Regions from separate parts of the Streptomyces sp. NPDC085900 genome, predicted to be linked through region 3. Evidence: riboswitches for the same ligand, from Rfam matches in the RefSeq annotation. Region 3 holds a riboswitch; each other region holds the start of a gene.
The links. Region 3 has a riboswitch for cyclic di-AMP ahead of ACIGDI_RS41550 (M23 family metallopeptidase). Riboswitches for the same ligand answer to the same signal wherever they lie in the genome.
Positions count from the first base shown of each region.

Region 1 (6,463 bases), on a different contig from region 3:
GCGAGGGAGGCGCGGTGCAGGTCTACGCCGAAGTGGAGGGGAAGAAGGTCTTCGTGTCCGTGCGGGACCGCGGACCCGGCTTCGACCTCGACTCGATACCCGCCGACCGCATGGGCGTCAGAGAATCGATCATCGGCCGCATGGAGCGCAACGGCGGCACGGCGCGGCTGCGCGCGGTGCCCGACGGCGGCACGGAGGTCGAGCTGGAGATGGAGAGGGCGGAGAAGACGTCATGAGCGATCCGACCGAGGCGAACGAGTCCGTGGAGCCGACCGGCGGGAGTGCCGGTGAGCGGCACGTGCGCGTGGTCCTCGTCGACGACCACCGCATGTTCCGTACCGGAGTACAGGCCGAGATCGGCCGTACCGACGAGACCGGCGTCGAGGTCGTCGGCGAGGCCGCGGACGTCGACCAGGCGGTCACGGTCATCACCGCGACCCGCCCCGAGGTCGTCCTCCTCGACGTCCACCTCCCGGGCGGCGGCGGCGTCGAAGTGCTGCGCCGCTGCGCCCCGTTGATGGCCGACGCCGAGCGGCCCGTCCGCTTCCTCGCCCTGTCCGTGTCGGACGCGGCGGAGGACGTGATCGGTGTGATCCGCGGCGGCGCCCGCGGCTACGTCACCAAGACGATCACCGGCACCGACCTCGTCAACTCCGTCTTCCGGGTCCAGGAGGGGGACGCCGTGTTCTCCCCGCGGCTGGCCGGCTTCGTCCTGGACGCCTTCGCCTCCACCGACGCCCCGCCGGTCGACGAGGACCTGGACCGTCTCACCCAGCGCGAGCGCGAGGTGCTGCGGCTGATCGCCCGCGGGTACGCCTACAAGGAGATCGCCAAGCAGCTGTTCATCTCGGTGAAGACGGTCGAGTCCCATGTCTCGGCGGTCCTGCGGAAGCTGCAGCTGTCGAACCGGCACGAGCTGACGCGGTGGGCGACGGCCCGGCGCCTGGTCTGACACTCACACCACCCGCGTCGCCCCCGCGAAGGGCATCTCGTCGATCGGCGCGATCCGCACCGGGGCCGAGGGGTTCGGGGCGTGGATCATCTGGCCGTTGCCGATGTAGATGCCGACGTGGCTGATGCCGGAGTAGAAGAACACCAGGTCGCCCGGGAGCAGTTCGGAACGGGAGACGCGGCGCCCGGCGTCGATCTGGGCGTACGTCGTGCGGGGGAGGGAGACGCCCGCGGAGCGGTACGCGGACTGGACCAGGCCGGAGCAGTCGAAGGCGTCCGGGCCGGTGGCGCCCCACACATAGGGGCTGCCGAGCTTGGAATAGGCGTACTGGACGGCGGCCGCGGCACGGGAGTCGGGCGCCTGGGCCGTGGCCGGGGCGGGGGCCTGGAGGCCGACGCGGCCTTCCGTGCCCGACCGGGACGCGCGGCCCGTACCGCCGCCGTCCAGCCCGAGCCGTGCGCGCTCCTCGGACGACAGGCCGGACAGCAGCCGCCGCGCCGCGTCCAGCTTGCCGGTGATCGTCTTCTTCTGCCGCGCCAGTTCGGCCTGCCGTGCCTTCAGCGAGGTCAGCTCGACGCGTGCGGTCCCGCGCAACTGCTGGATGTCCCGCAGCTGTTCGCGTACGTCCGCGACGGCCGCCGCCTGCCGGGTGCCGACCCGGTCGACGAACTCGGCGCCGTCCAGGTACCGGTCGGGATCGCTGGAGAGGACGAGCTGCAGCGCGGGGTCCAGCCCGCCGCCCCGGTACTGCGCCGCCGCGATCGAACCCAGCGCCTCCCGCGCCGAGTTGAGCTTCTCCGTCTTGCGTGCCGCCTCGTCCCGCAGGGTCGACAGACGGCGCTCGGCGGCCTGCGCCTTCTCCTTCGCGCCGTCGTACTTCTGGGTGGCGGTCTCGGCCTCCTGGTAGAGCCGGTCCACCTTCGCCTTGACCTGTGCCGGGGTCAGCCGCGGCTCGGCGTGTCCGGTCCCGTCGAAGGCCGTCGCGGTCGCGGCGCCCGCCAGGGCGATCGTGAAGGCCGTACGGGCGGTGCTGCCGCCCAGTGATGCTCGCCGACCGGGCTTGCGATGCGCTGCCACCTGGACTGCACGTCCTTTCGTACGACCACCCCGTCCGGGGCGGCTTACGCGTCCGGCGGCGGCTCGCACAGGGGGAGCGGCCGCCGCCGGACCTTCTCGGCGGTGGTGGCCGACTGCCGCCCCTGGCCCGGGCGGCGGTGGGGAGCCGGTCACCTGGGGAAGGACGCTAAACCTGGCTGTGTCGGTCCGGTAACGCGTTGTGCGGAAGTGCCGTGAGTGCGGCGCCGGGTGACCGGATGCGACCGTGATCCAGGCCCTGCCTCGTCGGGTTCACGCGGTGCGGTGACCGATGTGACGGTTCTCGGGTGCCCCCGGGGGGCGGGGTGCTATGGCGCATATATGCGGCCGACGGATGGAGGAGGGCCGGTGTCGGGTGCCCCTGGCGCCCCTGTCTAAGCTCCGGCCTCATGGACGTACTCATCCATCTCTTCGTCGGCCTGCACATCGTCGGCATCGCCGCGCTCCTCGGCGGCTTCCTCACCCAGATGAAGGCGATGGGGCAGGGCACGGCCCGCTTCGTCCCCGCCATGCTGCACGGGGCGCTGACCATGCTGGTCACCGGCGCGATCCTGGTCGGCCTCAACCAGGCCGACGACCACCACGTCAACAACGTCAAGATCGGCCTGAAGCTGGCCCTGCTGATCGTGATCCTCGGCCTGGTCTACGTGAAGCGGGACGAGGAGAAGGTGGACAAGAGCATGTTCGGGCTGGTGGGCGCGCTCACCACGGCGAACATCTTCATCGCGGTGCTGTGGACCTGACGCGGGCGAGTGGTGGCGCGATGGGGCGCACGGTGATTGCCGTGCGCCCCTGTTGTCGCTGACGCGCCGGGCTCACGCCGGTCTGACCACGCTGTGGATGATGGACTCGCCGCCGTAGTAGATCGACTCCTCGCGGACGTAAGCGCCCGGCTTCGGGGCGTGGATCATCATGCCGTTGCCGATGTAGATGCCGACGTGGCTGATGTCGTCGTAGAAGAAGATCAGGTCTCCCGGCTGGGCGTCGGTGAGGGAGACGGTGGTGCCGGCGTTCACCTGGTCGTAGGTGGTGCGCGGGAGCGTGACGCCGGCGGCCTTCCAGGCGGCCTGGGTGAGACCGGAGCAGTCGTAGGAGCCGGGGCCGGTGGCGCCCCAGACGTACGGCTTGCCGATCTGCGCGCGGGCGAACGAGATCGCCTTCGCGGCCTTGGTGGCGTACGAGGAGTCCGAGGTGCCCGTACCGGTACCGGTGCTGGTGCCGGACGTGGACGTGGAGCCGCTGTCCTGGGTCGCGGCCGCTGCCTCGGCCTGCGCGGCCGCCTGCTGCTTGGCCAGCTCGGCGGCCTTGCGGGCGGCCTCCTCCTGCTTCTGCTTCTCGATCTGAGCGAGCCGCGCCTTCTCCTGGGCCGTCAGCTTCGACAGCAGCTCGCGCGCGGAGCTGAGCTTGCGCTGCACCGTGGACTTGGCGGTCTGCAGGTCGCTCTGCGTCCGGGTGAGCGTCTCCAGACTCCGGGAGGCCTCTTCGCGCTTCTTCATCGTCGCCGACTGCTCGGCGAAGTAGTCGTCGACCGCGGTCTTCTGACGTGAGGTCAGCCGGCCCATCAGCTGCGTCTGGTCGAAGTAGTCCTGCGGGGAGTCGGCGAGCAGGAAGGTCGCCGTGTCGGGTGCGGCGGCCCCGGTGCGGTACTGGGCGGCGGCGAAGGAACCGAGCTGCTCGCGCTCCTGGTTGAGCTTCTGGGCGCGCTTGGCGACGTCGTCGAGGAGGGTGTCGACCTGCTTGCGCTGCTTGGTGGTCTTCTCCTTGGCCGCGTTGTACTTCTCGGTGGCCGACTCGGCCTGGCGGTAGAGGTCGTCGACCTTCTTCTCGACCTCCTCGAGGCTGGGCCGGCCGTCGGTGGAGGGTGTTGCGTCGGCCGTCTGGGACAGCAGTGCCACGGAGGTGAGGGCGGCCGTGGCGAGAGCGGGGGTGCGTATGCCTGGTACACGCGTTCCCGCGGGGCGCGACTTGCGGTGCGACGCCAAGGGAGGCGACTCCTTCCATGCTCCGCCTACCGAGTTAGCTGTCGGGTTCGGGCGGGTGGTTCGGAAGGGTTGCCCTACGGTCCGCTCCCCGCGAGGGGGTCGGGCCGATTCACCCCAAGGTCGGTTGGGTCCCCGGCTCCGGACGGCGCGGCGGCGCCCCGGACTCGGCGGAGGCCACGCGGCCCGGCGACGTTCGCCGGTGGGGGTCGTATGGCCTGCGCGGAACGGTAGCCAACTCGTGTGGCCTCTGTGAAGGATGATGTTCGATATGCCCGATACATTTTCGTGACCTTTGGTCAACCGGTCGCCGCTGGTCACAGACCGTGGCGGAGGGGTGCGGCAGCGTGTGCGGCGGTATCGGATCCGGTCCGGATCCGGCGATGTTCTCAGGGCGGCGGCGGGCTGTCAGTGGGGCCCCCTAGACTCGGAGAGCGATGAGCAGCCTCTTTGACGACAGCTTCCTGGCGGACCTCCAGGCCCCCCGCGGCCACGAGGAACCCCCGCCACCGCCCGAGGACGATCACGTACCGGAGCCCGTTCCGGACGATCTGTTCGGCGGGAAGTTCGACGTACCGCCGGACCGGGACTCCTACTACCGCGACGGCGCCCCGCGTCCGGCGATCGACCCGGCCGCGCTCCTCGACGGGCTGAACGAGAACCAGCGCGCGGCCGTCGTGCACGCCGGCACCCCCCTGCTCATCGTGGCCGGCGCCGGCTCCGGCAAGACCCGCGTGCTCACCCACCGCATCGCCCACCTCCTCGGCTCGCGGAACGTGCACCCCGGCCAGATCCTCGCGATCACCTTCACCAACAAGGCCGCCGGTGAGATGAAGGAGCGTGTCGAGCAGCTCGTCGGCCCACGCGCGAACGCGATGTGGGTGATGACCTTCCACAGCGCGTGCGTGCGCATCCTGCGCCGCGAGAGCAAGAAGCTCGGTTTCACGTCCTCGTTCTCGATCTACGACGCCGCCGACAGCAAGCGCCTGATGGCCCTGGTCTGCCGGGACCTGGAGCTCGACCCCAAGCGCTATCCGCCCAAGTCCTTCAGCGCCAAGATCAGCAACCTGAAGAACGAGCTGATCGACGAGGAGGACTTCGCCGCCCAGGCCACCGACGGCTTCGAGAAGACCCTCGCCCAGGCGTACGCCATGTACCAGTCGCGGCTGCGCGAGGCGAACGCCCTCGACTTCGATGACCTGATCATGACGACGGTCAACCTGCTGCGCGCCTTCCCGGACGTCGCCGAGCACTACCGCCGCCGCTTCCGGCACGTCCTGGTCGACGAGTACCAGGACACCAACCACGCGCAGTACGCGCTGGTGCGCGAGCTCGTGGGCACGGGCGCCCACGACGAGGACGTCCCGCCGAACGAGCACGACGTCCCGCCCGCCGAACTGTGCGTCGTCGGCGACGCCGACCAGTCGATCTACGCCTTCCGCGGCGCGACGATCCGCAACATCCTCCAGTTCGAGGAGGACTACCCGGACGCGACGACGATCCTGCTGGAGCAGAACTACCGCTCCACCCAGACGATCCTCTCCGCGGCCAACGCCGTCATCGAGCGCAACGAGTCCCGCCGCCCGAAGAACCTGTGGACCAACGCCGGCGCCGGCGCGCGCATCACCGGCTACGTCGCCGACACCGAGCACGACGAGGCGCAGTTCGTCGCCGACGAGATAGACCGTCTCACCGACGCGGGCGACGCGAAGGCCGGCGACGTCGCCGTCTTCTACCGCACCAACGCCCAGTCCCGTGTCTTCGAAGAGGTCTTCATCCGCGTCGGCCTGCCCTACAAGGTCGTCGGCGGCGTCCGCTTCTACGAGCGCAAGGAGGTCCGGGACGTCCTGGCCTACCTTCGGGTCCTCGCCAACCCCGAGGACTCGGTGCCGCTGCGCCGCATCCTCAACGTCCCCAAGCGCGGCATCGGCGAGCGCGCCGAAGCGATGATCGACGCCCTCTCCCAGCGCGAGAAGATCAGCTTCGCGCAGGCGCTGCGCCGCGTCGACGAGGCGTACGGCATGGCCGCGCGGTCCACCAACGCCGTCAAGAAGTTCAACACGCTGATGGAGGACCTCCGTACGATCGTCGACTCCGGCGCGGGCCCCGCGACCGTCCTGGAGGCGGTGCTCGAACGGACCGGCTACCTCGCCGAGTTGCAGGCCTCGACCGACCCGCAGGACGAGACCCGGATCGAGAACCTCCAGGAACTCGCCGCCGTCGCCCTGGAGTTCGAGCAGGAGACCGCGGAGGGCGAGGCCTCCGGCGGACTCTCCGACTTCCTGGAGCGGGTGGCCCTGGTCGCCGACTCGGACCAGATCCCGGACGAGGAGGAGGACGGCTCCGGAGTCATCACGCTGATGACCCTGCACACCGCCAAGGGCCTCGAGTTCCCGGTGGTCTTCCTCACCGGCATGGAGGACGGCGTCTTCCCGCA
Region 1 is NZ_JBITSP010000003.1:713,528-719,990, reverse strand. Features, by position in the region: gene ACIGDI_RS12725 (PspC domain-containing protein) at 1-236, shown strand, start outside; gene ACIGDI_RS12720 (response regulator transcription factor) at 233-952, shown strand; gene ACIGDI_RS12715 (NlpC/P60 family protein) at 956-2,029, opposite strand; gene ACIGDI_RS12710 (hypothetical protein) at 2,437-2,790, shown strand; gene ACIGDI_RS12705 (NlpC/P60 family protein) at 2,863-4,029, opposite strand; cyclic di-AMP (ydaO/yuaA leader) riboswitch at 4,038-4,209, opposite strand; gene pcrA (DNA helicase PcrA) at 4,464-6,463, shown strand, end outside.
Region 1: linked by a shared signal. The riboswitch ahead of ACIGDI_RS12705 (NlpC/P60 family protein) and the one ahead of ACIGDI_RS41550 (M23 family metallopeptidase) in region 3 are both predicted to bind cyclic di-AMP.

Region 2 (6,463 bases), on a different contig from region 3:
GCGTCCGGCCGCGCAAACGTGACACGCGCTCAAGTCTGTGATCTTCACGTGATCTACGCGGCATTAACTTGTGACAAGTGATCGGTAGCCGCTACGTTCACGGATCAACAGCGGCGCGAAGGTTTGGCCCAAGCTTCACGCGCCGCGGTCATTGCTGTCTCGCGAAAGGCCCTCCGCATGCTCTCCGGGAACGGTCGTCACCGTCGCCCCCGCCAGGCTCCGGCTCTCCTCGTCGCGGCCGGAGTGACCGGCTCCGCCATCGCGATCCCGCTGTTCGCCGCGGGTGGCGCCAGCGCCGCCGACGGGACCACCTGGGACAAGGTGGCGCAGTGCGAGACAGGTGGCTCCTGGAGCGAGAACAGCGGCAGCGGCTTCTACGGCGGCCTGAAGCTGTCCCAGGCGGACTGGGAGAAGTACGGCGGCCTCGACTACGCCCCCCGGGCCGACCTGGCCAGCCGCAACCAGCAGATAGCCGTCGCCGAGAAGCTCCTGGACGCCGAAGGCGTCGGCGCCTTCCATACCTGCGGACTGACGTCGGGGCTGAGCAAGGACTCCGGTTCGGCAGACGTGGACACCGGCATCGGGGGCGGCTCGTCCGACTCATCCGATTCGTCCGACGGTTCGGACTCAACTGGTTTGTCCAATTCGTCGGGTAACGCGTCGAGCGACCCGTCCGGTGACTCCGCCTCCTCGGACGCGTCCGGTTCGCCCTCGGTCTCTCCGGGCTCTTCCTCGCATTCCAGTGGCAAGTCCAGCAAATCGGACAGCTCCGCCTCGCCCTCCATCTCGACTCCGAGCGCGTCCCAGGGGGCCGGCGGCTCGTCCGCGGGTCGGGCGAAGGGTGACGAGTCGGACAATTCTCAGCAGGCGCTGGGTTCTTGGAGCCTCGTCGACACCGGGGCCGTCGACTCCGCGACGACCGGCACCGGCACCGGCAAGCACCGCGGCGCCAGCGCCGACGAGAGTGTCGACGGCGGCGCCACGAAGGCCGCCGCGCACGACTCGTACACGGTCCGCACCGGCGACACTCTCGCCTCCATCGCCGACTCCCTTGACGTGGACGGCGGATGGCGCGCCATCTACGACGCGAACAAGCAGGCCATCGGTACCGACCCGAACCACATCTTCACCGGTCAGACCCTGGATCTCCCTGCCGAATAGGGCGAAATGCGGCGGGAGTTCACGTCACGCTTCGCGCTGAATGTCCGGTTTGGTGAAAGTGTGGGATGAGTCTCAGAAGCCCTGATCGTCTTTGAAATTCGGCGGATTCCGTGTCTACGGTCGTGACCGCTCGGCAACCCGAGCCCCGTCTGTCGCAACGCCGAATCCTGCCAGCGGCCGTACGGGAACAGTCGTCGCTTAACAGCGCCGTAGGCAGGAGCGGGGGACCCAAGGTAAGTGCCCCACCGGGTGGTTGACGGTGGTGGCTTGGGGTGTAGCCGCGGCTCGCGAGAGCGAGGCCGCGGCCGGGCAACTCAACCGGCCCGAACCCGACAGCTCACCTCGCAGGCGTCGGTGAGGGGATCCACCATGCTGTTTTCCGCCAAGGGCAAGCACCGTCGTCCGTCCAAGGCCACCCGCGCCGCCGCGCTCGCCGGTGTCACCGGTGTCGCCATCGCCGCCCCGCTGATGGCGGCCGGCAACGCCTCCGCCGCCACGGCCTCCGAGTGGGACGCGGTCGCCCAGTGCGAGTCGGGCGGCAACTGGTCCATCAACACCGGCAACGGCTACTACGGCGGTCTGCAGTTCTCCGCCTCCACCTGGGCCGCGTACGGCGGCACCGCCTACGCCCCGCAGGCCAACCAGGCCTCCAAGTCCCAGCAGATAGCCGTCGCCGAGAAGGTTCTCGCCTCCCAGGGCAAGGGTGCCTGGCCGGTCTGCGGCACGGGCCTGTCCAGCGCCGCCTACAACGGCTCCAGCGCCTCCACCGGCTCGTCCGGCACCACCACCCGCTCCACCACCGAGCAGCAGGCCTCCCGCTCCTCCGAGCGTCCGGCCCCCAAGAAGTCGACCAAGACCGTCACCACCCCGACCGGCAAGAAGGTCAAGAAGGGTGACGGCGAGTACAAGGTCGTCAAGGGCGACACCCTCAGCTCCATCGCCGCCGACCACAAGGTCAAGGGCGGCTGGAAGAAGCTGTTCGACCTGAACAAGGACATCGTCACGGACGCCGACCTGATCTACCCCGGTCAGCAGCTGCACCTGAAGTAGGACACAGTCGAACCACAGGCCCCGCACATCCGTGTCCCCCACAGTGGAGGCACGTGAGGGCCACCCCCGTCCCCACGGGCTCCCCGCTCCGGTGCGTCTTCCCCCGTACGCACCGGAGCGGGGTTTTTCTTTGCCCGCCGTCGCCCGCGATACATGCTGTGTTCACCCTCCTTTGTTCCGGGCGTGAACAATAGGTACCGTCTGTCCTTGTCCACGGGACGGTCGGTCGGCTGGCCGATGGCCCCGGGGCGGTTAGGCTCTAGTCGCAAGGCTGAGGTAGGGCCCAGAAGGGCCCACGTGCCCCGCACAACCAGCGTCACATCCAAGAAGGAGATGCTCGTGCCGTCCATCGACGTCGTCGTAGCCCGGGAAATCCTGGACTCCCGAGGCAACCCCACGGTCGAGGTCGAGGTCGGCCTCGACGACGGCAGCACGGGTCGTGCCGCCGTCCCCTCCGGCGCCTCCACGGGCGCCTTCGAGGCCATCGAGCTCCGCGACGGTGACCCCAACCGCTACAAGGGCAAGGGTGTCGAGAAGGCCGTCCTCGCCGTCATCGAGCAGATCGGCCCGGAGCTGGTCGGCTACGACGCCACCGAGCAGCGCCTGATCGACCAGGCCATGTTCGACCTGGACGCCACCGACAACAAGGGCTCGCTGGGCGCCAACGCCATCCTCGGCGTCTCCCTCGCCGTCGCCCACGCCGCCTCCGAGGCCAGCGACCTCCCCCTCTTCCGCTACCTGGGCGGCCCGAACGCGCACCTGCTGCCGGTGCCGATGATGAACATCCTGAACGGCGGCTCGCACGCCGACTCCAACGTGGACATCCAGGAGTTCATGATCGCCCCGATCGGCGCGGAGACCTTCTCCGAGGCCCTGCGCTGGGGCGCCGAGGTCTACCACACCCTCAAGTCCGTGCTGAAGTCCAAGGGCCTGGCCACCGGCCTCGGCGACGAGGGCGGCTTCGCCCCGAACCTGGGCTCCAACCGTGACGCCCTCGACCTGATCCTCGAGGCCATCAAGCAGGCCGGGTACGTCCCCGGCGAGCAGATCGCCCTCGCGCTCGACGTCGCCGCCTCCGAGTTCTACAAGGACGGCAAGTACCAGTTCGAGGGCAAGGACCGCTCGGCCGCCGAGATGACGGAGTACTACGAGGAGCTCGTGGCGGCCTACCCGCTCGTCTCCATCGAGGACCCGCTGTTCGAGGACGACTGGGCCGGCTGGAAGGTCCTCACGGACAAGCTCGGCGACAAGGTGCAGATCGTCGGCGACGACCTGTTCGTCACCAACCCCGAGCGCCTGGCCCGCGGCATCGAGGAGGGCACCGCCAACGCCCTGCTGGTCAAGGTCAACCAGATCGGCTCGCTGACCGAGACCCTGGACGCCGTCGAGCTGGCCCAGCGCAACGGCTTCAAGTGCATGATGTCCCACCGCTCCGGCGAGACCGAGGACGTCACCATCGCCGACCTCGCCGTCGCCACCAACTGCGGCCAGATCAAGACCGGCGCCCCGGCCCGCTCCGAGCGCGTCGCCAAGTACAACCAGCTGCTGCGCATCGAGGAGATCCTCGACGACGCCGCGGTGTACGCCGGCCGCAGCGCCTTCCCCCGCTTCAAGGGCTGAGCCGCAAAGGGTCAATCCTGAGCCAGTCGTACGTACGTCCCCGTACCGGTCCCGTACCGTGTGCGGGGACGTACGCACGTGTGAACGGCGATGAACGGGAGGCGGGGACATGGCCGTGAAGGACCGGGACCGGTTCTCCACCGCGACCAGGCTCAGGCTGCTCGGCGAGCAGACGGCGGCCCGGGTCTACCGCTCCCAGACCAAACGGCAGGCCCGCCGCTCCCGGCTGACGGGCCGGGCCGCGCTGCTCGCCCTGGTGCTGTGCACCCTCGTCGTGGCCCTCGCCTACCCGATAAGGCAGTACGTCTCCCAGCGCGCCGAGATCTCCGATCTGCAGCGCCAGAAGCAGCAGGCCGAGGAGCGGGTCGAGCAGCTGCGCGACCTCAAGGCGCGCTGGCAGGACGACTCCTACGCCGAGCAGCAGATCCGGCAGCGGCTGCACTACGTGATGCCGGGCGAGACGGGATACGTCGTCATCGACCCGCACGGCGCCAAGCAGTCGCGCGCCGAACTGGGCGGCGCAGACCGCCCGTGGTACGCGAACGTCTGGGACGGGGTCGACAAGTCCGACGCCTCCGACCAGTGACCTGACCAGAAAGACAGTTCTCAGTGGAAACGCCTCCGCCGCCCACCCCGCGCACCGAGCCCACCGACGCCGACGTCGAGGCCTTCAAGCAGCAGCTCGGGCGGCCGCCGCGCGGGCTGCGCGCGATCGCCCACCGCTGCCCGTGCGGACAGCCGGACGTCGTGGAGACGGCGCCCCGGCTGCCGGACGGCACGCCCTTCCCGACGACGTACTACCTGACGTGTCCGCGCGCCGCCTCGGCGATCGGCACGCTGGAGGCGAACGGCGTCATGAAGGAGATGACGGAGCGGCTGCAGACCGACCCGGAGCTGGCCGCCGCCTACCGTGCCGCGCACGAGGACTACATCCGGCGGCGGGACGAGATCGAGGTGCTGGAGGGCTTCCCGAGCGCGGGCGGCATGCCGGACCGGGTGAAGTGCCTGCACGTGCTGGTGGGTCACTCCCTGGCCGCGGGCCCGGGCGTGAACCCCCTGGGCGACGAGGCCATCGCGATGCTGCCGGAGTGGTGGCGCAAGGGGCCGTGCGTGCAGCCGCTGGCGGCTCCGGACCCGGCGGACGAGTTCCCCGGCGAGGAGGCCGAGGAGGACCCGACCGTCATCCGCAGCGGCTTCTTCTCGGCCCGGCCGATGACGCCCAGGGGTTTCAGCCGGGTCGCCGCGGTCGACTGCGGCACCAACTCCATCCGGCTGCTGGTCGCCGACGTCAACCCCGGCACCGGCGAACTGCTGGAGCTGGACCGGCGCATGACGATCGTGCGGCTCGGCCAGGACGTGGACCGCACCGGCCGGCTGGCTCCGGAGGCGCTGGAGCGGACCTTCGCGGCCTGCCGGGAGTACGCGGAGGTGATCCGTGACCTGGGCGCCGACAAGGTCCGTTTCGTGGCCACCTCGGCCTCCCGGGACGCCTCCAACCGGGACGACTTCGTACGGGGCGTCGTCGACATCCTCGGCGTCGAGCCCGAGGTGATCTCCGGCGAGCAGGAGGCGGAGTTCTCCTTCACGGGGGCCACCAAGGAACTCAAGGGCCGCGACGACCTCGCCCGCCCCTACCTGGTCGTGGACATCGGCGGAGGGTCGACCGAGTTCGTCGTGGGGGACGACCACGTGCGGGCGGCCCGCTCGGTGGACGTCGGCTGCGTGCGGATGACCGAGCGGCACCTCGTGGTCGACGGCGCCGTCACCGACCCGCCCTCCGAGGAGCAGATCGCGGCCATGCGGGCCGACATCGAGCGGGCCCTGGATCTCGCCGAGGAGACGGTGCCGCTCGGCGAGGCGCGGACGCTGGTCGGGCTCGCCGGTTCGGTGACCACGGTGTCCGCCATCGCCCAGGAGCTGCCCGAGTACGACTCCGCGCGCATCCACCACTCCCGCGTCTCGCGCGAGCGCGTCCGCGAGATCACCGACCGGCTGCTGCACTCCACCCACGCCGAGCGGGCGGCCGTGCCCGCCATGCACCCGGGGCGCGTGGACGTCATCGCCGCCGGCGCCCTCGTCCTGCTGTCGATCATGGAGCGGACGGGTGCCGAGGAGGTCGTCGTCAGCGAGCACGACATCCTCGACGGCATCGCGTGGTCGGTGGCGTAGGTCTCGATTGTTACCGATGGGTAGCTCTCTGACGAGCAGGTCGGATAGCGTATGAGCGCACCGGAGGGGCCTTCGCGGGCCCCTCCGTGACGTGTCGTCGGGAAAGTTCGTGAAGTTCTTCACAAGGAATTCCGTCCCCGAGATCCATGAAACGGTCCCGGTTGGGCCTTCCGAGGGTCCAACAGCCCCTTGAACATGTTCAGAATCGTGGTATGGAGGGGGTCCCGGAGGTTCTCGCGGAGGGGTGTTTCGGAGGACTCACTGCACCTCCGAAGGCCCAGAGAGGCAGCTCACGCGGCATTGACAACGGGTCGTAACGGACCCGGCCCGAGGGCCCGCGCCATGACCTTGGTCACGTGGGTCGCGGAGGATAACACACACCCTGTCGGAGCTTGTGAAGGGGCGCACGAGCTACCCCCCTGAGGCGGGTGGATACTCGATGCCATGAGCACCACGGAGCGTC
Region 2 is NZ_JBITSP010000007.1:23,499-29,961, reverse strand. Features, by position in the region: gene ACIGDI_RS24145 (cytochrome P450) at 1-22, shown strand, start outside; gene ACIGDI_RS24140 (transglycosylase family protein) at 178-1,161, shown strand; cyclic di-AMP (ydaO/yuaA leader) riboswitch at 1,357-1,527, shown strand; gene ACIGDI_RS24135 (transglycosylase family protein) at 1,531-2,211, shown strand; gene eno (phosphopyruvate hydratase) at 2,545-3,831, shown strand; gene ACIGDI_RS24125 (septum formation initiator family protein) at 3,941-4,417, shown strand; partial or broken gene ACIGDI_RS24120 (DUF501 domain-containing protein) at 4,441-4,842, shown strand; gene ACIGDI_RS24115 (exopolyphosphatase) at 5,044-6,000, shown strand; gene ACIGDI_RS24110 (NAD(P)/FAD-dependent oxidoreductase) at 6,445-6,463, shown strand, end outside.
Region 2: linked by a shared signal. The riboswitch ahead of ACIGDI_RS24135 (transglycosylase family protein) and the one ahead of ACIGDI_RS41550 (M23 family metallopeptidase) in region 3 are both predicted to bind cyclic di-AMP.

Region 3 (6,463 bases):
TGGCCTGGCCGTTCGGGTGAACCTCGAGGTGCAGGTGCGGGCCGGTCACGTTGCCGGTGGCGCCGACGCGGCCGATGACGTCACCGGTGGCGACCTTCTGGCCGACCTTGACGCTGATCGACGACTGGTGGCAGAACCACAGCTCGGTGCCGTCGTCGAGGGTGAGGATCGTGCGGTAGCCGTACGACCCGGCCCAGCCGGCCTCGGTGATGGTGCCGCTGTGGATGGCCTTGATGAGCGTGCCCGTCGGGGCGGCGAAGTCGAGACCCGTGTGGTAGCCGGAGGACCACATGGAACCGGCCTGGCCGAAGGTGCCGGTGATCGTGTACGACACGACCGGCAGCTTGAACTGCTTGGCCAGCTCGGCCAGCCGCGCCTGCTCTTCCTTCTTCTTGGCCTCGGCCTCCGCCTTCTGCTTGGCGTCGGCGGCCTTGGCGGCGGCGTCCTGCTCCGCCTTGGTGGCAGCGGCGTCGACCTGCTTGGCGAAGGACGCCTCGGTGACCGCCTGGGCCTTGCTGTCGACCTGGACCTGCTGCGCCTCGGCCTGCGCCATGATGCGGTCGCGCAGCGCCTCGCCCGCGTCCTTGGCGCCCTCGGCGGTGTCCTCGGTGGTCACGCCGACGCTGCTGAGCGCCGTGGCGGAGCCCTTGGGGGCCGCGTCGTCGCCGAACACATGGCTCACGGAGGCCAGGTCGGGCATCGAGATGGAGACCGGGGGCTTGCCGGTGTTGGCGCTGGCCATGCCGCCCGCGCCGACGGCGGCTATGACACCGACGCCGAGAACCGTGGAGCTGCGGGCCAGCCCGCCGCCGCGCTGCTTGGCCACGCGGTGCTTGCCCCGTACCGGGCGTATGGACTCCGCGGTGGGATTCCACTCCTCCCACTGGCCCTCGTCGGTGCGGGGGGCGAAGCCGAAGGGCTCGGTGCTCGGCACGAACGGTGCTGCCGGGGCAGGCGGGTTGGACGCCACGTGGGCGTGCTCCTTTCCTTCCTTCTCGCCTACCGGGTTAGCTGACGGGTTCGGAGCAGGAAGGTCTCCTACGCGCGTATACCGGCCGTGGGTCCACGGTGGCATCCGCGCGATTCACCCCAGGGTGGTGGTTCCCCGGTTCCCTTGCGGGATTCGGCGCGTGCGCACGGAGCCGCCTCTTGTGACGGCTGGGACGACCGCGCTGCGTTATCGAACGTTAATAGACCCGGGGTGTGGATTCCAAGCAGTTCGGCTTGATCATTAACGTTTCCGGGCTGGACGTACAGGTCCATGACCGGCGAAAAACGGGCGAGTTGACCCCTTCTCGGGATCTTCACAGCGACTGACGGTTCGTCAGTTGTTATGCGGAGGGCGGCCATCCGATCACCTGGCGTGACGCCGTACGGCGAGCATCGCCATGTCGTCCGTCGTGCCGTCCCCGGTGTGCCGGTGCACCTCCTGGGCGAGGGTGGCGATCAGCCCGGCGGGATCGGGGAAGGCCCGGCCCTGAAGGCTCGCCGCGGGATCGTAGAACTCCCCGTGCCGGTCCCGCGCCTCGCACAGCCCGTCGGTGTACAGCAGCAGTGTGGCCCCGCCCGGGAAGCGGGTCTGCTCCGCCCGGTCCGGCCAGGCGCCCAACTCCCCCATGCCGAGCGGCAGTGCGGGCTCGCGGGCGGGCAGCGGACGCACCGTCCCGCCGGGGCACAGCAGCAGCGGGGGCGGATGGCCGCGGTTGACGATCCTGACGACGCCGTCGCCGTGCGGAAGCTCGGCGAGTACGGCGGTGGTGAAGCCCTCGAAGGCGTCGAGACCCTCGCGCCGGCTGCCCTCGCGGGCCAGCGCCCGGTCCAGCCGCCCGGCGACCGCTTCCAGCGTCGCCTCCTGCTCGGCGGCCTCCCGGAACGCCCCGATCACGACGGCGACGGCCGCCACCGCGCCCATCCCCTTCCCGCGCACGTCGCCCACCACCAGCCGCACGCCGTACGGGCTGTCCTGCACCGCGTACAGGTCGCCGCCGATGGACGCGTCCCGCTGCGCCGCCTCGTAGCGTGCCGCGATGGTGAACGTGCCGATCCGTTCGGCCGGGTCGGGCAGTACGGCACGCTGGGCGGCCTCGGCGATCGCGCGCTGCGAGGCGAGCTGTTCGTCGCCGCGGCGCACGAGAGCGTTGATGAGCACGGCCAGCGCGACCACGGTCGCCACCGTCACCAGCTCCGTGAGCGCGTCGATGTGCAGCAGGATGCCGAGCCGGCTGTGGAGCAGCAGGACGACCAGCACGCACGCGACACCGGTGAGGATCGTGCCCCGGCGGGAGTAGAGCGGGGCGGCGACCAGGGGCGCGGCGGTGAAGAGGGGGGCCGCGCTGAACTCGGCCGGGGTGAAGTAGTCGTAGAACGCCCCGGCGACGAGCAGCAGTGCCGGGAGCATGCGGACGAAGGTGCGCGCGTACGAGATCGGCCCCTCCTGCTCCACACTTCAAGGGTTGCCGGAGCGGGGACGGCGGGCGAGCGGTGAGGGCCGATGGGGGGAGGCACCGCCCAGGGGGAGCCCCGCCCAGGTGAGAGACACCCGGGGGAGGAAACACCGAGGGCCGGAACCCGTTTCCGGATTCCGGCCCTCGGCCTTCAGTAGCGGGGACAGGATTTGAACCTGCGACCTCTGGGTTATGAGCCCAGCGAGCTACCGAGCTGCTCCACCCCGCGTCGTTGTGACTCCAGTGTACGCCATCCGCGGGACGCCCAGCACCAGGGTTTCGATCCGCCCCCTTCACCTGCGGTTTTCAGCCGCCCAGCAGATGGGTGTTCGGCGCCTTGGCCGATGCCTCGTGCTCCTCCAGCAGGACGACGTCCACCCCGGCCGCCGCCAGCAGCCCGTTCCCGTCGGCCTCCTCGACGAAGGTGTCGGGCTCCCGCCAGGCCGTCACCACCCGCCGGACCCCGGCCTCCAGGATCAGCCGGGAACACGGCTTCGGCCGGGACGCGCGCCGCGCGCAGGGCTCCAGGCTGCTGTAGACGGTCGCGTCAGCCAGCCGTGGATCGGCCGGGTCGATCTTCGCGAGCGCCGCCTCCTCGGCGTGCACCGTGGGGTCGCCGGCCTCGCGCGAGTGGCCGCGGGCGAGTTCCGTGCCGTCGGCGGCGACGACCACCGCCCCGACGCTGAAGGCCGTCCGCGAGGGCGGGCACTGGTCGGCCAGTGCGCAGGCGAGCCGCAGCCAGTGGTGGTCGGCGGCGGAAGGGACCCGACCCCTGCCGGGTGCGGTGGGCTCGTAGCGCATCAGCACCACGTCCTCGATACGGCGGCAATCCACCAGTCTGAGCCGACCTCCCTGGTAGCCGCCGGGCCCGAACAGCCGGGGCGCCTTCTCGTCGCCCACGAACACCGGGGCCAGCACCAGCTGCAGCTCGTCCGCCAGCCCCTGGAGCAGCAGCTGCGTGTGGATGGTGCCGCCGCCCTCGACCATCAGGCGCTCGACACCGCGTACGTCGTGCAGGTGCTCCAGGAGGCGGCGCCAGTCGAGGCCGGGGCCCAGGGAGACGACGTCGGCGGCGAGGCCGAGGTCGGCGGCCCGCCGTGCGCCGTCATCGGTCGTATAGAGCACCTTCTCACCGCCGGTGTGCCAGAACTTCGCCGTCGGGTCGAGGTCACCGGAGCCGCTGACGGTGACCTTGAGGGGGTACTCCGGCTTCCCCTCGGCCGTGCGGGCCGCGCGCCGCTCGGGCGAGTTGACCAGCAGGCGCGGGTTGTCGGCGCGGATCGTGCCGGCGCCGACCAGGATCGCGTCCACGGACGCCCGTACCTCGTCCACCCGGTCGAAGTCGGCCGGGGACGAGAGCAGCAGCCGCTCGGGGCCGGTGTCGTCGAGGTAGCCGTCGAGGGAGACGGCGGCGGACAGCAGGACGTGGGGGTACGGCATCGGGCGTGCTCGCTCTCGGAGGCCGGGGACGCTGGGTAAGAGGACGCTTGGGTAAGAGGACGCTTGGCAAAGGGGATGCTTGGTTAAAGTTTGAAACAAACCTACACTGGTCGTATGAAGACTCGCTGGCTCACCGGCAAGGAGCAGCGCGCCTGGCGCGCGTACATCGCGGCGACGCACCTCCTGGAGGACGCGATCGACCGCCAGCTCCAGCAGGACGCCGGCATGCCCCATCTCTACTACTCCATCCTCGCCAACCTCTCCGAGGCGCCGGAACGCAAACTGCGGATGACCGATCTCGCCGAGAAGTCGAAGATCACGCGCAGCAGGCTGACCTACGCCGTGACGCGGCTGGAGAAGGACGGGCTGGTCCGGCGCGAGGACTGCCAGTGGGACAAGCGGAGCAGCTTCGCGACCCTCACCGACGAGGGGATGGCGGTCCTGGAGCGCACGGCGCCGGGGCATGTGGAGACGGTACGGGCGGCGGTGTTCGACCACCTCTCCGAGGAGCAGGTGGAGCGGCTGGAGGAGATCAGCTCCGCGATCGTGCGCGCGCTGGAGGGTGCGGAGACGCCGCGGCCGACCTCCGACGAGGTGCCGTGGCGGCGGCGGTCGTCGCCGTGCTCGGGGTCCGGGTCGGGCTCGGGGTCGGGCTCGTCGTAAGGGCACTCCCGTGAACTTCCCCGCGTGAGCCGGGTCGCAAATCTGTTGCTTCAAATTTAAAGCACGGGTAGGGTTCCAGCCGTGGATCTGCTTCAAATCTGAAGCAGCACTCCGCACGGTCCTGCACCCGGACACAGGAGAACCCCCATGCCCGACTTCCCCGCCGCCACGCCGCGCTCCCGCGTCCGGGTGCCGCTGCGCTTCGACGACGGCTACAGCGTCGACGCCGAACTCGTCACCTTCCACGGTCTGGCCGACGGCCAGGAGCACGTCGCCGTCGTCCTCGGCGACCCGGCCCCCGGCACCCTCCCGCTGGTCCGCCTGCACTCCGAGTGCCTGACCGGCGACGTCTTCGGCTCCGCCCGCTGCGACTGCGGCCCGCAGCTGCGGGAGGCGGTCGAGCGCATCGCGGTCCGCGGCGGCGTGCTGCTCTACCTCCGCCAGGAGGGCCGCGGCATCGGCCTCTACAACAAGCTCGACGCGTACGACCTGCAGGACCAGGGCCTCGACACGTACGAGGCGAACGCCGCCCTGGGCCTGCCCGAGGACGCCCGCGACTACACGGCCGCCGCCCAGATGCTGCGGTCCCTCGGCGTCACCGAACTGGACCTGCTGTCCAACAACCCCGACAAGGCCGGGCAGCTGCGCGACCTCGGCATCACGGTCCACGACCGTGTCCCGACCGGCGTCTTCACCACCGCCCACAACGTCCGCTACCTGCGCGCAAAGGTCCTCCAGACCCAGCACACCCTCCCCCTGTCCGAACTGACGGACCGCGCCACGACCGAACTGACGGAACTCAACGCGGGCTGAGGCCGCGCGGCGGGGGGCGGGTGCGCGGGCGCGGCGGACGCGCGGGCGGGGGGCCGCCCCCGCGGGGCCACCGCGGCGCCGGCGGAGCCGGCAGGCGGGCGACACCGGCGCACGTGTGAGGGGCCAACCAGCAGGCCCCACCGCCACACCGGCAAGGGGAGAGCCACCCGGCGACACCGACGCACGTGTGAGGGGCCGGCCACGAGCGCCGCTGGCGCGCGGGCGAAAGACCGGCCCACCGGCCCCGCCGACAGACCGGCGAAAGGGCGACACGTCGGCGACACCGACGCACGGGTGAGAGACCCGCCCCCAGGCACCACCAACACACCGGCCAGCAGGCGCCCACCGACCCCCGGCAAGACACCAGGCCCAGGCACCTCGTATGCCCAGTGGGCCGGAGCCGCCGGTCTCGTCGGCGCGCCCGCCCGCCCCCGTCGGCGACCCTCACCCCCAGCCCCCGCTGCAGCCGGACGAGCCGTACCGCGGCGCGGTGCCGCATGCCGCGCCGCCTTCCGCATGCCGCCACGCCAGGCGAGCCGACGCCCCCGGCGCGGTGCGGTGGGCTGCGCCGTCGCGGTCGGGCAGCCGGGGACCGCGGTGCCGTTCACGAAGCTTCCACGCTCAAATTCCGTGCTGTTGGCGGGAGTTGACGTACTCTCCTTCCGGAGAAGGGCCGTCCGCCGCCGGCCCGTGGGTCCACCGGCCGGCCGGGGCGGCGAATCGACGCCCCGTCACGCGCGCGTTCTCCGCAGCCATCCGAATCGACTCAGGTCCGGGATCCCTTGATGACCACACACAGTGACAGACGCGGGTACGCGTCCCGCCTCCGCCGTCCGGCCCTGCTGGCCGCGGTCGCCGCACTGGCCGCCGCGGGCGCGACGACCGTACCGGTGACGGCGACGGCCGCCGACGCCTCCGGCCGCCCGGCACCCTCGCTGGAACGGGCCTTTACTGCCGCCGCCGACGCGTACCACGTGCCGCGCCAGGTGCTGCTGGCCGTGTCGTACCAGGAGTCCGCCTGGGACACGCACCCCGGACAGCACAGCACGGACGGCGGCTACGGGCCGATGCACCTCACGGACGTGACCCCCGCCATGCTGGCC
Region 3 is NZ_JBITSP010000020.1:63,349-69,811, reverse strand. Features, by position in the region: gene ACIGDI_RS41550 (M23 family metallopeptidase) at 1-970, opposite strand, end outside; cyclic di-AMP (ydaO/yuaA leader) riboswitch at 982-1,139, opposite strand; gene ACIGDI_RS41545 (PP2C family protein-serine/threonine phosphatase) at 1,355-2,398, opposite strand; tRNA gene ACIGDI_RS41540 (tRNA-Met) at 2,600-2,673, opposite strand; gene ACIGDI_RS41535 (dihydrofolate reductase family protein) at 2,751-3,884, opposite strand; gene ACIGDI_RS41530 (MarR family winged helix-turn-helix transcriptional regulator) at 3,999-4,547, shown strand; gene ribA (GTP cyclohydrolase II) at 4,695-5,360, shown strand; gene ACIGDI_RS41520 (N-acetylmuramoyl-L-alanine amidase) at 6,146-6,463, shown strand, end outside.